Regions from separate parts of the Synechococcus sp. CBW1006 genome, predicted to be linked through region 4. Evidence: predicted binding sites of a transcription regulator. Region 4 holds the regulator's gene; each other region holds the start of a gene.

Region 1 (3,204 bases), 870 kb from region 4:
TCGGCGTCGTCCGCAACGCCGCTGAAGCGGGCCGAACCCCAGGTCTGCAGCCAGGGAAGGCCGATGAAATACAACCCCGGACTGTGAGTCACTCCGCGATCATGGGCCGGATAGCCAGCGCCATTGAAGACCGGCAGATCGATCCAGCGAAAATCGGCCGCATATCCCGTGCACCAGATCACCGCAGCGAGGGGCTCCTGGTGGAGAGCCACGCTGTCTGCGCCTGCTGCTGGCGGGTGCCAGCAGGGCTGGTAGGGCGCTTCCTCAGGAGCCTCAATCCCTTCCCGTTGAATGTAGGCATCGATGCTGTCACGGATACGGCAATACACCGCATCAGCCTGATCCAGATTCGCAGCCAGATCGCTGGAAAAGTCGATCTGTCCGTCAGCGAAACCGAGCAGTCGACCATGCAGCACCATGCCATTGCGGGCATGACGTCGCAGGTCAATGTCCCGTCCCCCGTCTCGGCCAGTGAGGTAGTGATTGGTCTTGTGGCGCACCAGCCTGGGCTCGGGGTGCTGATCAATCGGCATGGCGTAATAGCCCATGCGATCCAGCCAGTCGACCACGTCCTTGCCGCGATAGCGGCGCGGTGAGCGCGGTGCTGAGCCCACACTCAGATGCACTCGGCGGCCGGCAAGAAACAGATCCTCAGCGATCTGACAGCCAGACTGGCCGCTGCCGACCACCAGCACGGGTCCGGCCGGCAGTTGGTCAGGATTGCGATAATCGCGAGCATCCAGCTGGACGACGGAGCTGGGCAGCCGCTCCGCCTGGGGATGGCGCTTTGGCTTGTGGTAGCCACCGGTGGCGACAATCACGTGCTCCACTTCGATCTCACCGGCATTGGTGGTGAGCGTGTAGGTGCCGTCACGCCAGCAGAGGCGCTGCACACTCACTCCCTCACGCACATCTGCAGCAATGGCTGCGGCAAATCGGCGCACGTAGGCCACGATGTCGTCACGCACCATGAAGCCTTCCGGATCCTTCCCGTCGTAGGGAAAGTCCGGCAGCCGGCACTGCCAGTTCGGGGTGACCAGGCAGAAGGAATCCCAACGCTGCCGTTCCCAGGCGTGGCCGACCTGGTGCTGTTCCAGCACCAGGGGCCGGATACCACGCCGCTGGAGGCAGGCTGCTGCCGACAGGCCGGACTGGCCGCCCCCGACCACCACGACGGGATGCCTGGGCGGCAGAGGAGCCGAGGGCTGCAAGGGTGACTAATCAAGAGGAGATCCCAGTTTCCCTGCTGGCGACCCAGGGGCCGGTAGCCATTGCAACCTCTGGACGGGCTCAGCCGGGTTGCGACCTCCAGGGATTCGGTCGCATCGGCCACATAAAACAAAACGAAACACGTGGCAGGGTTCGCCCTGGATTCCGCCACCAGACAACCTCACCCCATGCCCGAAGTCACCCGTCCCGCCAACCAGCCGGGCGATTTTCTCGTTGATTACGAAGAGAAAGTCTTTCCTGATGTCCAAGCGGAGCCCGGGGAAAAAGCCCTGGTGACCTTTCACACCGTCGCCTTCGAAGGTTCGATCGGCCTGGTCAATCTTCTTCAGGCCAGCCGGTTGATCACCAAGGGCTTCGAAACCTCGATTCTTCTGTATGGCCCGGGAGTCACGCTGGGGGTTCAACGGGGATTCCCCAAGCTGGGTGATGCGGCCTTTGATGGCCATCTCAACTTCAATGCCCGGATCCAGAAGTTCATGGGCCAGGGTGGCAAAGTCTACGCCTGCCGCTTTGCCCTCCAGGCTCTGTACGGCCACGGCGAAGGGGCGCTGATCCCAGGCATCACCCCCATCAACCCCCTTGATGTGCTTGACATTGTCTTGATGCACCGCAAGGAGGGGGCCTTCATCCTCGACACCTGGACCCTCTGAGATCTCTGTTTCAGACCTTTCGGATGTCTCCCATGGTCAGCACGATCACCGTTGCGGCGGCGCAGATTCGTCCGGTTCTGTTCAACCTTGAGGGGTCCGTGGCCCGGGTGCTCGCGGCCATGGAGCAGGCGGCTGCGGCAGGGGTTGAGTTGATCGTCTTTCCGGAGACATTTCTTCCCTATTACCCCTATTTCTCCTTCGTGGAGCCGGCCGTGCTGATGGGTGCTTCCCATCTGCGCCTTTATGAGCAGGCCGTGGTGATTCCCGGACCGGAGATCAGCCAGATCTGCTCAGCCGCCAGCCAGCACAACCTGCATGTGCTCCTGGGGGTGAACGAACGGGATGGCGGCAGCCTCTACAACACCCAACTGCTGATTGATGCCTCTGGCACGATTGTGCTGAAGCGCCGCAAGATCACCCCCACCTACCACGAACGCATGGTCTGGGGGCAGGGGGATGGCGCCGGGTTGCAGGTGGTGCCGACCGCCCTGGGCCGCATCGGTGCCCTGGCCTGCTGGGAGCACTACAACCCCCTGGCCCGCTTCGCCCTGATGACCCAGGGGGAGGAAATCCACTGCGCCCAGTTTCCCGGATCGCTCGTGGGTCCGATCTTCTCCGAGCAGACCGCCGTGACCCTGCGGCATCACGCCCTGGAGGCTGGTTGCTTCGTGGTGTCGTCCACCGCCTGGCTGGATCCGGCCGACCATGCCGTGATCACTCCCGATCCTTCCCTGCATCGTGCCTTCCAGGGGGGCTGCCACACCGCGGTGATCAGCCCGGAAGGCCGCTATCTGGCCGGCCCACTGCCGGAGGGTGAAGGGCTGGCGATCGCCACGCTCGACACCGCCCTGATCACCAAACGCAAACGCATGATGGACAGTGTGGGGCACTACAGCCGTCCCGATCTGCTGGGGCTGCGGATCAACGCAACGCCGGCCACCCAGGTGGACCCGATGCTGATCCCAGGAGCAGCTCAGGACAGCCACGCTCCGTCAGGCGCCACGGTGCAGGTCGCTTCCGCTGAGGCCCAGACCCATGGCTGATGCCTCCAAGCCGGCTCTGGCCAGCCAGAGCCTCGGGCGTTTCGTGACGGAGCTGCAGGTGCAGGGGCTGGTCGACCCCGCCGTGGCCGGCAACCAGGGGCGCCGCGGTGGAGCCGGTCCATCGGACCATCGCGCCCTGACGATCGCGGGCACCACCGTGATGGTTCCCGTCTACAACGCGGTGTCCCAGGACTCTCCGTTCCGGCTGGAGCAGGCTGCCGATGGAGCGGTTGCCGTGACCGACCGGCCCGGCACAAACCTGGCCGCCGTGGAGCCTCCGC
Region 2 (3,204 bases), 280 kb from region 4:
CCGATGCACTGGGGATTCATGCAGGAGCAGGCCTGTGAAGTGAATGCCCTGTTGCATGAGCAGGCCTGCCCGATCTCGAAGCAGCCTGAACTCAAGGCAGCGGCGGTGTGTGTGCGGCGGCGCAGTCGCGAGCAGCTTCAGGGGAAGACTTCCGCCAGCGCAGCCGCCAGGTTGTGATGGTCGTGCCCGGGGCGGGCCAGCTTGCAGAGGGCGAAGCGCTCCAGTTCTGACAGGGCAAGCCAGCACTCCGGGCTGAGGCTGTATCCCAGTTCGGCGGCGGCCGTCGTTGCCGCCACGGGCGGTTCACCTCCCTGCTGCCAGGGTTCCTGGCTGGCGATCGGCAGGTCTGTGGCTTCGCCATCCGGCAGGTCCCGGGTGCGCTGCTTCAGATGGGTGGCCAGGGCCCGGAGTGCCTCGGCATCGTCGCCCCAGAGCACCAGCTCCTGCCGCTCCGCTTCGGGCATCGCCAGCCAGTGGCTGAGGCGAAGTTTGATGCCGGCCAGATCAAGTTTGCGCCTCACACAGAGAGGGATGCAGCGCCAGTTGCCGACGAAGTCGTGCTCAAAATCAAAGCAATGGCTGCCCTGACTGGCCTGGTCAGGACGCATCGGCCCTCCACTGGATCAGACGCTGCAGCTGGGTCAGACCGGCGCCGCTGTTCACCAGGTTCCGGGCCATGGCCAGGCCACGCTCGAGATCGGCCTGCACCCCCGCCAGAGAGAGATAGACGCCTGCATTCCAGATCAGAGCCGTTGTCAGCGGGCCCTGTCCGCCCAGGGCCGCCAGCGCCTGTTGGCTCCAGCTGTCCAGCTCGAGCCAGGGCACATCGTTGTCGTAGCAGCCATGGTCACGGGGATGGAGGATCATCCGTACGATCTGGTCACCCCGCGCACGGGCGGTGATGCAGGCCCGGCTGATCGGCAGGTCTGTGCTGCCTTCCAGGCCTTTCACGGTGATCACCTCCTCCTCTCCCGCCAGATCCAGTGCTTTCCATGCCCGCGATTCGGTGGGGGGATGCACGAAGCCGCTCACCAGGAGATGGGGACCGCGGTGGGCGGTCCAGAGCAGTTCGAGGCTGGCGACGGGTGGGCGCTTCCCCAGATCTTCCCGAATCTCGGTGAGCCGCTCCGCCAGGGGGAAATGATCGGGCTGATGGATCAGGGCCAACCGCTGCTGAGTGAGCCCCTCCTGAACGGTGGCCAGCGGCAGGTGCAGCAGATCGAGGCCCAGGGAGGCGAACAGTTCCATGGCCGTCACCCCGTATTTGACCGGCATCCGGCTTCCGCCCTGCAGCACCACCGGCAGGCCGGCGGCAGCCAGCACCAGGCTGGTCAGCGGGTAGATCGGCGCTGTGCGGGTGCGGCCATCAAAGGGCATGCCGAAGCTGACCGCTCGCTCGGTGGTGTGGAGGGCGGGGCCGAGGTCCCTGTAGAGATCCAGCATGCCGGCGAGTTCCTGGGTCTCCGGTCGTCGAATCCGGTGGGCGATCAGGAAGGCACCGATCTGGGCTGGACTGGCCAGGCCCCGCAGCATCAGCTCCAGAGCATCCCGCGCTTCGCTGCGGCTGAGGCCCTGGCTGGTGTGCTCACCGCTGCCGATTTTCTTGAGATAGAGCTTGAATCGCTGGCGTTCACCACTGGGCTGTCTGGCAAATGCTGCTGCGGCTTCCAGGGTGGTCGTGGGATCTGGCGCGGGATTCGAGGTGGCTGGCATCAACATGGACGGTCGGCACTGAATCCACCAGCACCAGTATTTTCCACAGCTGAATGCGGAACTGTGCGGGTTGTGGCCTGAGCCGCACGGGGCCCAAGCGCACGGTGTCAGCCCATCACTGCGAAGAAGTATCAAGCGATACTGATTCTTTCCTGAAGAGGCGAGGGGGCGATCAGGTCGATCGGTTCGGTACCAACCATTGCATCGAGGCGCGTCGTGGGCCGAGAGAGTCACCCGAACGTCCCCTGTTCCTGTGCGTCTCGCCGCTTCCTTTGGACTGTTGCTCGGTGTCCTGCATGGCTGGAGCGTTCTGGATCTGAGGGCCTCCCAGGCGGCCGCCCCCTTCGCAGGCCTCTCGGAGGCGGCGCCTCTCCAGGATTCGGGCCGCTCATACTGACGCCATTCATCAGCTTGGTTGCTGCCATGGCTGCGCCGCTGCAGGTCACCCGCGCCCAGGCCTCGCCCCTGGGGGTGGCCCTCGCCTTCCTTGGCATGTTCGTGGTGGGCTCGCTCGCTGTTCAGCTGCTGGCTTCGCTGCCGCGCTCCTCGGGAGCGGCTTCCCGGTCGGCTCCGGCGCCGGTGATTGCCCATCAGGCGACGCTCTGGCAGACCCTCGGCGAACGCTGAGTCTCGGCGGGTCGGATTCAGGGAGTGTCCCGGGCCAGCCTGGTCTGGGAGCTGGGATGGGGGCGCGGCGAGATTCCGTAGCGGTAGTGACACGAGCCCTGAAGCTTCCGCCTCAGGATGTGGCGATCGCGTGATTCGGGTACTGGCGCTGCTGTTTCGGCTGCCGTCTCCGACTACTCTTGCCGGCTGCGTATCCCTCATTGGCGCTCGCCGGCCCCACCGCTCTGCTGGATGCCGGCGTGGTGGGGCTTTCGAGGTCACGTCATCCCTCCGCCGCTTCCTGTTCCGGCGCCGTATGGGCGCGCTACTTCTTTATGCAGACCCCTCCCGTAACCGATCTGTCAGCTGAGCCCAAGCTCAGTAAACTCGAGCAGGCCAAAGCCGACTTCTGTGGCCTCGATCTGGAGCCCCAGCTTGCAGATCTCGCTCTACAGGGGTGGGAATCCCTGGATGAGGCCACCCTCACCATTCATCTCAAGTGGCTGGGCATCTTTTTCCGGCCGGTTACGCCGGGGCGCTTCATGCTGCGGCTGCGGCTGCGCAATGGTGTGATTCAGGCGGAGCAGTTGGAGGTGCTGGCCGAAGCCGTGGATCGCTGCGGCGAGCATGGCAGCGCCGACATCACCACCCGCCAGAACCTGCAGCTGCGGGGGTTGTTGTTCGAAGACATGGCCCCGCTGCTGGCGGCGATGGAGCGGGTGGGCCTCACCAGCCGTCAATCCGGCCACGACAATCCCCGCAACATCACCGGCAATCCACTGGCCGGCATTGATCCCGAGGAGGTTTTCGATACACGACCACTGGTGAGCGCGATTCAGGAGCGGCTCTTCGCTCCGGATGGTCCCCGCAACCTGCCCCGCAAGT
Region 3 (3,204 bases), 650 kb from region 4:
AGGCCTGGAGGTTCTGGTACAGCAGGGCAATCTGGCCGATGCCGCCGCCGTGCGGACCTGGCTGGAGGCCGAGCTGCGCTTCGGCACGGTGCGCCTGGAGGCGGCAGCTCTGTCCAGCCTGATGCAGATGGAGGACTCCGCTGCGCTGCTCCGGCTGGATGGCTGGCTGCTGGCGATGCGGGAAGCCCGCGAGATGCGGGCCCAGCAGCGCCAGATGGGTCAGTCGCTGCTGCAGCTGCTGCGGGCGCTTGAATTCGTGGTGCCCGCTGAGGATCTCGCCTGGCCCGCCGCCTTCGCCCAGGCCGGTCGGGTGCTGGAAATCGGAGCTGCGGAGCTCACGGAGGCCTATCTCTACGGCTGGGTCGCCAACCAGCTCAGTGCCGCGGTGCGGCTGGTGCCTTTGGGCTCCACCGATGCCCAGCGGCTGCAACTGGCCCTGGCACCCCTGATTGCCTCTGAGGCCGCCAGCCTGGCCGCAACGGACCCCCAGACTCTCTGGAGTGGCGGGGTGGGCGCTGCTCTGGCCCAGTTGCGCCATGCTGAGCTCTACTCGAGGCTGTTCCGGAGCTGATGAGCAAGCTGCGGGTTGGAGTGGCAGGCCCGGTGGGATCGGGCAAGACGGCGCTGGTGGAGGTGCTTTGCCGCCGCCTGCGCCAACGGCTGGAACTGGCGGTGGTGACCAACGACATCTATACCCAGGAGGATGCCCAGTTCCTCACCCAGGCGGGGGCCTTGCCGCCGGAACGGATCCGGGGTGTCGAAACGGGAGGTTGTCCCCACACCGCCATCCGGGAAGACTGTTCGATCAACCGGGCGGCGGTTCAGGAGCTGGAGCAGCGCTTTCCTGATCTCGATCTGGTGCTGGTGGAGAGCGGCGGCGACAATCTGGCCGCCAGTTTCAGCCCGGAACTGGTGGATCTGTGCATCTATGTGATCGATGTGGCCGCTGGAGACAAGATTCCGCGCAAGGGCGGACCCGGCATCACTCGCTCCGATCTGCTGGTGATCAACAAGATTGATCTGGCTCCCCATGTGGGGGCCAGTCTGGCGGTGATGGAGCGCGACACGTTGCGCATGCGTGGGGAGAGGCCCTGGTGTTTCACCAACCTCCACAGCGGTGAGGGCGTGGATCGGGTCGAAGGATTTCTGCTGCAGCAGTTGCCCGGCCTGGCTTGAGCTGCGTCCGGCTGTGGATGCGCGCTTGATGGGCGGTTGAACAAACAGTAGCGGCGGCTACAAAGTTTGGAATGCCCACCTACTTACCGTCCGACAACCGCTGCGAGGCGGACAACAACAAGCGCATTTTTCCGGAGAGCTCTCTATGAAGCCATTCGCGATGCAGAAATCGTCCCTGCGTCTGATTGGTGGCGCCACCGCATTGGCCACTGCCTTCAGCCTGGCAGCCTGCGGCGGTGGCGGCGGCGGTGAGTCCGCCTCCGGCGACTTTGATGGCGAAGTGAAGGTCGGGATCCTCCATTCCCGTTCCGGCACCATGGCCATTTCCGAGAACACGGTGGCCGAAGCCGAGTTGATGGCGATCGACGAAATCAATAAGGAAGGCGGCGTCAAGATTGGGGATAAGAGGCTCAAGATCGTCCCGATCGAAGAAGATGGCGCCTCCGATTGGCCCACCTTTGCCGAGAAGGCGAAGAAATTGATCGATCAGGATCAGGTGGCCGTGGTGTTCGGAGGTTGGACCTCCGCCAGTCGCAAGGCGATGTTGCCGGTCTTCGAAGCCAAGGACCACTTCCTCTTCTACCCGATTCAGTACGAAGGGCAGGAGTGCTCCGCGAATATCTTCTACAGCGGCGCAGCTCCCAACCAGCAGGCCGAGCCTGCGGTGGAGTGGCTGCTGAAGAACAAAGGCAAGGATTTCTTCCTGGTGGGCTCGGATTACGTCTATCCGCGCACGGCCAACACCATCATGAAGGAGCAGCTCAAGACCCTGGGCGGCAATGTGGTGGGCGAAGACTATCTGCCCCTGGGCAACACCGAGGTGGCTCCGATCATCGCCAAGATCAAGCAGGCTCTGCCCAATGGCGGTGTGATCGTCAACACCCTGAACGGCGACAGCAACGTGGCCTTCTTCAAGCAGATGAAGGCTGCAGGCATCACCCCCGCCAACGGCTACTCGATCATGAGCTTCTCGATCGCCGAGGAGGAGGTCGCAGCGATCGGTCCTGAGTATCTGGAGGGCACCTACGCCGCCTGGAACTTCTTCCAGAGCCTCGATACCCCTGGATCCAAGAAGTTCACCGAGGCCTTCAAGGCCAAGTACGGCGACAACCGGGTCACCAATGACCCGGCTGAATCCGCTTACATGATGGTCTACCTCTGGGCCAAGGCTGCCGAGAAGGCCGGCACGGTCGATAACAAGGAAGTCCGTAAGGCCTTGATCGGCGTCAGCTTTGATGCTCCTCAGGGAACGGTGACGGTGCAGCCCAACCACCACACCGAGAAGCGCGTGCTGATCGGTGAAGTCCAGAAAGACGGCATGTTCAAGATCCTCGAGGACAAGGGCTTCGTCAAGCCCGTGGCCTGGAACCAGTTCGTGCCGGAAACCAAGGGCTACACCTGCGACTGGACCCGTACCGACGTGGAGAACCCCGGCAAGTTCAAGATGTGATCGAGCTGGATCCGGGCGGCAAGCCTGGATCCCTCGTTCGGGATTCGGCCACCGGACTCCGTCGCGGTTGCTGCTTTCACGAGGGGGAGTGCGCTCCCCCTCTTTTTGTACCCGGCGATGACACTTCTCTACGACACTCTCTTCAACGGCCTGGCAATCGGCTCGGTGCTGGTGCTCGCCGCCCTCGGGCTGGCGGTGGTCTTCGGTCTGATGGGCGTCATCAACATGGCCCATGGCGAGTTGATGATGCTTGGCGCTTACAGCACCTTCGTGGTGCAGAACCTTTGCAAGAATGGTCCCCTCGAAGCGCTGTTCCCGATCTACATCCTGATCGCCATTCCCGTGGCGTTTCTGGTGAGTGGTCTGGCGGGCCTGTTGCTCGAGAAGACGGTGATCCGCCGCCTCTACGGCCGGCCCCTCGAGACCCTGCTGGCCACCTGGGGGGTGAGCCTGATCCTGCAGCAATTTGTCCGTTCGGTCTCCAGCGCCTTCTTCCTGGGCCTGCTGCTGACCGTGGCCCTGGGTCTGCTGGCTCCCCGGATCACCCCGGCCGTGTGGTGGAAGCAGCGCTGGACTCC
Region 4 (3,204 bases):
AGCAGGATGACGGGCTCTTCATTGCCCGGGCTACCAGTCGGTTCAGACCCTGGCCAGGGTGACCCGCTCGGGCTGATCCTGATACTTTCCGGCACGATCCTGGTAGGTGGTGTCGCAGGGATCGCCTTCGAAAAACAGCAGTTGACAGATACCTTCGTTGGCATAGATGCGGCAATCTGCGCCGGAAGAATTGCTGAATTCAAGCGTGAGATGGCCCTCCCACCCCGCTTCAGCGGGTGTGGTGTTGACGATGATGCCAAGCCGGGCGTAAGTGCTCTTTCCCAGGCAAATTACCGTGATGTTGGGCGGCACCCTCAGCTTCTCCATCGCAACGCCAAGGCCATAGGAATGGGCCGGCAGAATGAAAAAGGCGCCATCGATGTCCTCATGCAGGGGGGCCGGCTCCAGATTGGCTGGATTGAACCGCTTCGGGTTCATTACCGTGCCGGGGACATGGCGAAAGATCAGAAACTCCTGCGACGACAGACGCAGGTCGTAGCCATAGGAGGAACAACCAAAGCTGAGCACCGGCGCGCTGGAGGTCTCGGGTTCGAGATGCCTCACCAGATGGCCCTCAAAGGGCTGGATCATGCCGGCATCGGCCCGCTCCTTGATCCAGCGGTCGTTCTTGAGCATCAGCCGCGGCGCAGTTGGGTGACCTGATCGGCCATGGCCATCAGAGCGGCGGGCATCGCCGGGCCCGTCAGGATGACATCCAGCTGAGCCGGCCGCTGTTCCAGCACCTCGGTGACATCCAGAAGAGACAGATAACCCAGCTCGATCGCCAGCCCCAGTTCATCAAGCACCATCAGATCCACGGCGCCCGCCAGCAGCTGCTGGCGGCTGAAATCCCACACCTCCCGGACAGCCGCCAGGGCAGGGTCCTGCTCGGCTTCAGCCTGCAGGGGAGCCGCAAGGCAGGCGGGCACCGCCGGCCGCAGCCACTGCAGGCGGCCGCAAAGCCAGAGACTGCGGCCCAGCCCCTGATCCACGCCACCTTTGAGAAACTGACTCACCAGGACGCGACTGCCCAGACCCGCCGTGCGCAGGGCCTGGCTGAACACGGCGCCGAAGCTGCCGCGGAAAGGGGCTGTGTGCACCTGAAGCAGCCCTTCGGCCTGAGGCACGGGCCGAAGGGGCACTACAGCGCGAGTCGCTGGGCGGACAGGGTCAGTTCGCTGCTCAGGCCGGGCCTCCAGCCGCTGACCCCGAACAGAGATGTCACCCCGCTGGGAGGGGCGATGGCTGCCCTGGGGGCTGGCAAGACTGGCGGTCATGGACATCCCGGAGGGCGATGGGGCCGGGCGAGCGGATCATTCCGGCCGACCTGGACAGGGACCGAAGCGATGGGATCGGACGCTGCGCTGAAACCTGAATGTAGCGGCATCTGCGCCCTGGACAAGCCACACACACCATCCCTGGTGGGAACAGACGGTTTCGCAGAAACGGCGGCACAGGCTGCGACAGGCGTCAACAGCCGCACAGGCCCAGAGCGCCAGGGGCTGGCGAGCGGGAGCGGAAGCGGAGGCCCTGACAGCAACCGTGTTGGTTGCTACAAGAAAGAGCAGGGTCGCTCCGTAGCTTCCCAGTTCCTGCCCCGCCGTCATGGTCGGCGCTACTCGCGGCTTCAGCCGTTACGCCCCCCCTCCCCCCAGCGGCTCCGCTGGCACCGGGTCGGGTGTGTCCGGCGGAGCCGGAGCCACCCTTCTCGAAGTGATGCGCGGTCTCGGCGGCAGCAGCGTCGAGACCGTGGAGCGTGGCAAAACCATTTTCTTTCCCGGAGATCCGGCCGAACGGGTCTATCTGCTGCGTCGCGGCGCCGTGCGGTTATCGCGGGTCTACGAATCCGGTGAAGAAATCACCGTGGCACTGCTGCGGGAAAACAGTCTGTTCGGTGTGCTGTCGCTGCTCACCGGGCAGCGATCCGATCGCTTTTATCACGCCATCGCCTTCACCCGCGTGGAGATGGTGACCGCTCCCGCCACCTCGGTCCGCCAGGCCATTGAGCGCGATGCCAGCGTCGGGCTATTGCTGCTGCAGGGCTTGTCCTCCCGCATCCTGCAGACCGAAACCATGATCGAAACCCTCACCCACCGGGACATGTCCTCCCGGCTGGTGAGCTTTCTGCTTGTGCTCTGCCGCGATTTCGGTGTGCCCAGTCAGGAGGGGATCACGATCGACCTGCGCCTCTCCCACCAGGCGATCGCCGAGGCGATCGGCTCCACCCGGGTGACGATCACGAGGCTGCTGGGCGACCTGCGCAACGACGGGCTGGTGCAGGTGGATCGCAAGAAGATCACGGTCTTCGACCCGATCGCCCTGGCCAAACGCTTCAGCTGACCGCCTCCACTCCAACCAGGTCAGCTGAGCAGATTGCGGTAGCGATCCAGCCAGCCCCGCGGCACCGCACCGAAACGCTCTGCCAGACGCTCCACCATCGGTAGATAGTCGCGCGCCATCTCCCGCTGAAAGCCCAAGGGGGGTTCCCGGCCGCCGGCGGCCACGTTGACGGCCGGCGGCAGACGCAGTCGCTCGTTCAAAGGGGGCGCGGCCAGAAAGTCGAACAGGTCGTCGGCGAAGGCTGCAGGATCACTGATGAGCTGTTCGAAAAAGCAGCAGTGCAACTGAGCGGGCTGGAACACCGCCTCGACGGTCTCGATGGTGCGGAGGTAGTTGGAACGGCTCACGGCGCCGGGCATGCGGGCCTGCTCCAGCAGAGCGGCAATGTCGGCCTCACCGTCGAACTGGCCCTTGCGGACCCGGTTGCGGATCGCCGACCAGACCCTCAGCACGGGATCGCGCATCACGAACACCAGCCTCAGCTCCGGTGCCAGACGCTGCATCCGCTCCCACACCGGCCGCTCCAGGGTGGCGTAGGCGGGGGTGATCTCGCCGACCCGCTTGCCCTGGCGACGTCCCTGACCAAACAGGCGGCAATACCAGGCATCACTGCGCGGCAGGAACCAGTAGCGGCCGAACCAGCGGGGATCGCGGGCGAAACGCTTCAGGTCCCAGAACCTGGCGCGTCGCCGCTCATCGGCGTCGAACACGCCGAAGCGGATCTGGGGCTTGTCAAAGTAGTGGAGCTCCTTGACCGGCGTGAGCCACAGATCCGGATGCTGGCTGAGAACCCTGTGCAGCCAGGTGGTGCCGGAACGCTGGGCCCCGATCACCATGAAGTCCGGAACCATCGCGGTGCAAGCC

Evidence for each region. The regulator NtcA, encoded in region 4, controls nitrogen genes in cyanobacteria. The targets are predictions, from matches to a motif close to GTANCNNNNGNTAC.
Region 1: a site for NtcA is predicted at 1,265-1,278, ahead of H8F26_RS06920 (MSMEG_0569 family flavin-dependent oxidoreductase). Genes of this name have one in related genera too.
Region 2: a site for NtcA is predicted at 1,842-1,855, ahead of H8F26_RS04115 (anthranilate phosphoribosyltransferase family protein). Genes of this name have one in related genera too.
Region 3: a site for NtcA is predicted at 1,224-1,237, ahead of urtA (urea ABC transporter substrate-binding protein). Genes of this name have one in related genera too.

Annotation. Positions count from the first base shown of each region.
Region 1 is NZ_CP060396.1:1,459,013-1,462,216, reverse strand. It holds gene H8F26_RS06920 (MSMEG_0569 family flavin-dependent oxidoreductase) at 1-1,211, opposite strand, end outside; gene H8F26_RS06915 (MSMEG_0572/Sll0783 family nitrogen starvation response protein) at 1,398-1,880, shown strand; gene H8F26_RS06910 (Nit6803 family nitrilase) at 1,913-2,923, shown strand; gene H8F26_RS06905 (MSMEG_0568 family radical SAM protein) at 2,916-3,204, shown strand, end outside.
Region 2 is NZ_CP060396.1:869,365-872,568, reverse strand. It holds gene H8F26_RS04125 (molybdopterin oxidoreductase family protein) at 1-177, shown strand, start outside; gene H8F26_RS04120 (nitrate reductase associated protein) at 138-608, opposite strand; gene H8F26_RS04115 (anthranilate phosphoribosyltransferase family protein) at 598-1,713, opposite strand; gene H8F26_RS04110 (hypothetical protein) at 2,137-2,340, shown strand; gene H8F26_RS04105 (ferredoxin--nitrite reductase) at 2,655-3,204, shown strand, end outside.
Region 3 is NZ_CP060396.1:1,238,792-1,241,995, forward strand. It holds gene H8F26_RS05925 (urease accessory protein UreF) at 1-571, shown strand, start outside; gene ureG (urease accessory protein UreG) at 568-1,176, shown strand; gene urtA (urea ABC transporter substrate-binding protein) at 1,337-2,626, shown strand; gene H8F26_RS05940 (urea ABC transporter permease subunit UrtB) at 2,744-3,204, shown strand, end outside.
Region 4 is NZ_CP060396.1:586,492-589,695, forward strand. It holds gene dcd (dCTP deaminase) at 43-636, opposite strand; gene H8F26_RS02795 (cob(I)yrinic acid a,c-diamide adenosyltransferase) at 636-1,277, opposite strand; gene ntcA (global nitrogen regulator NtcA) at 1,606-2,340, shown strand; gene H8F26_RS02805 (sulfotransferase) at 2,361-3,191, opposite strand.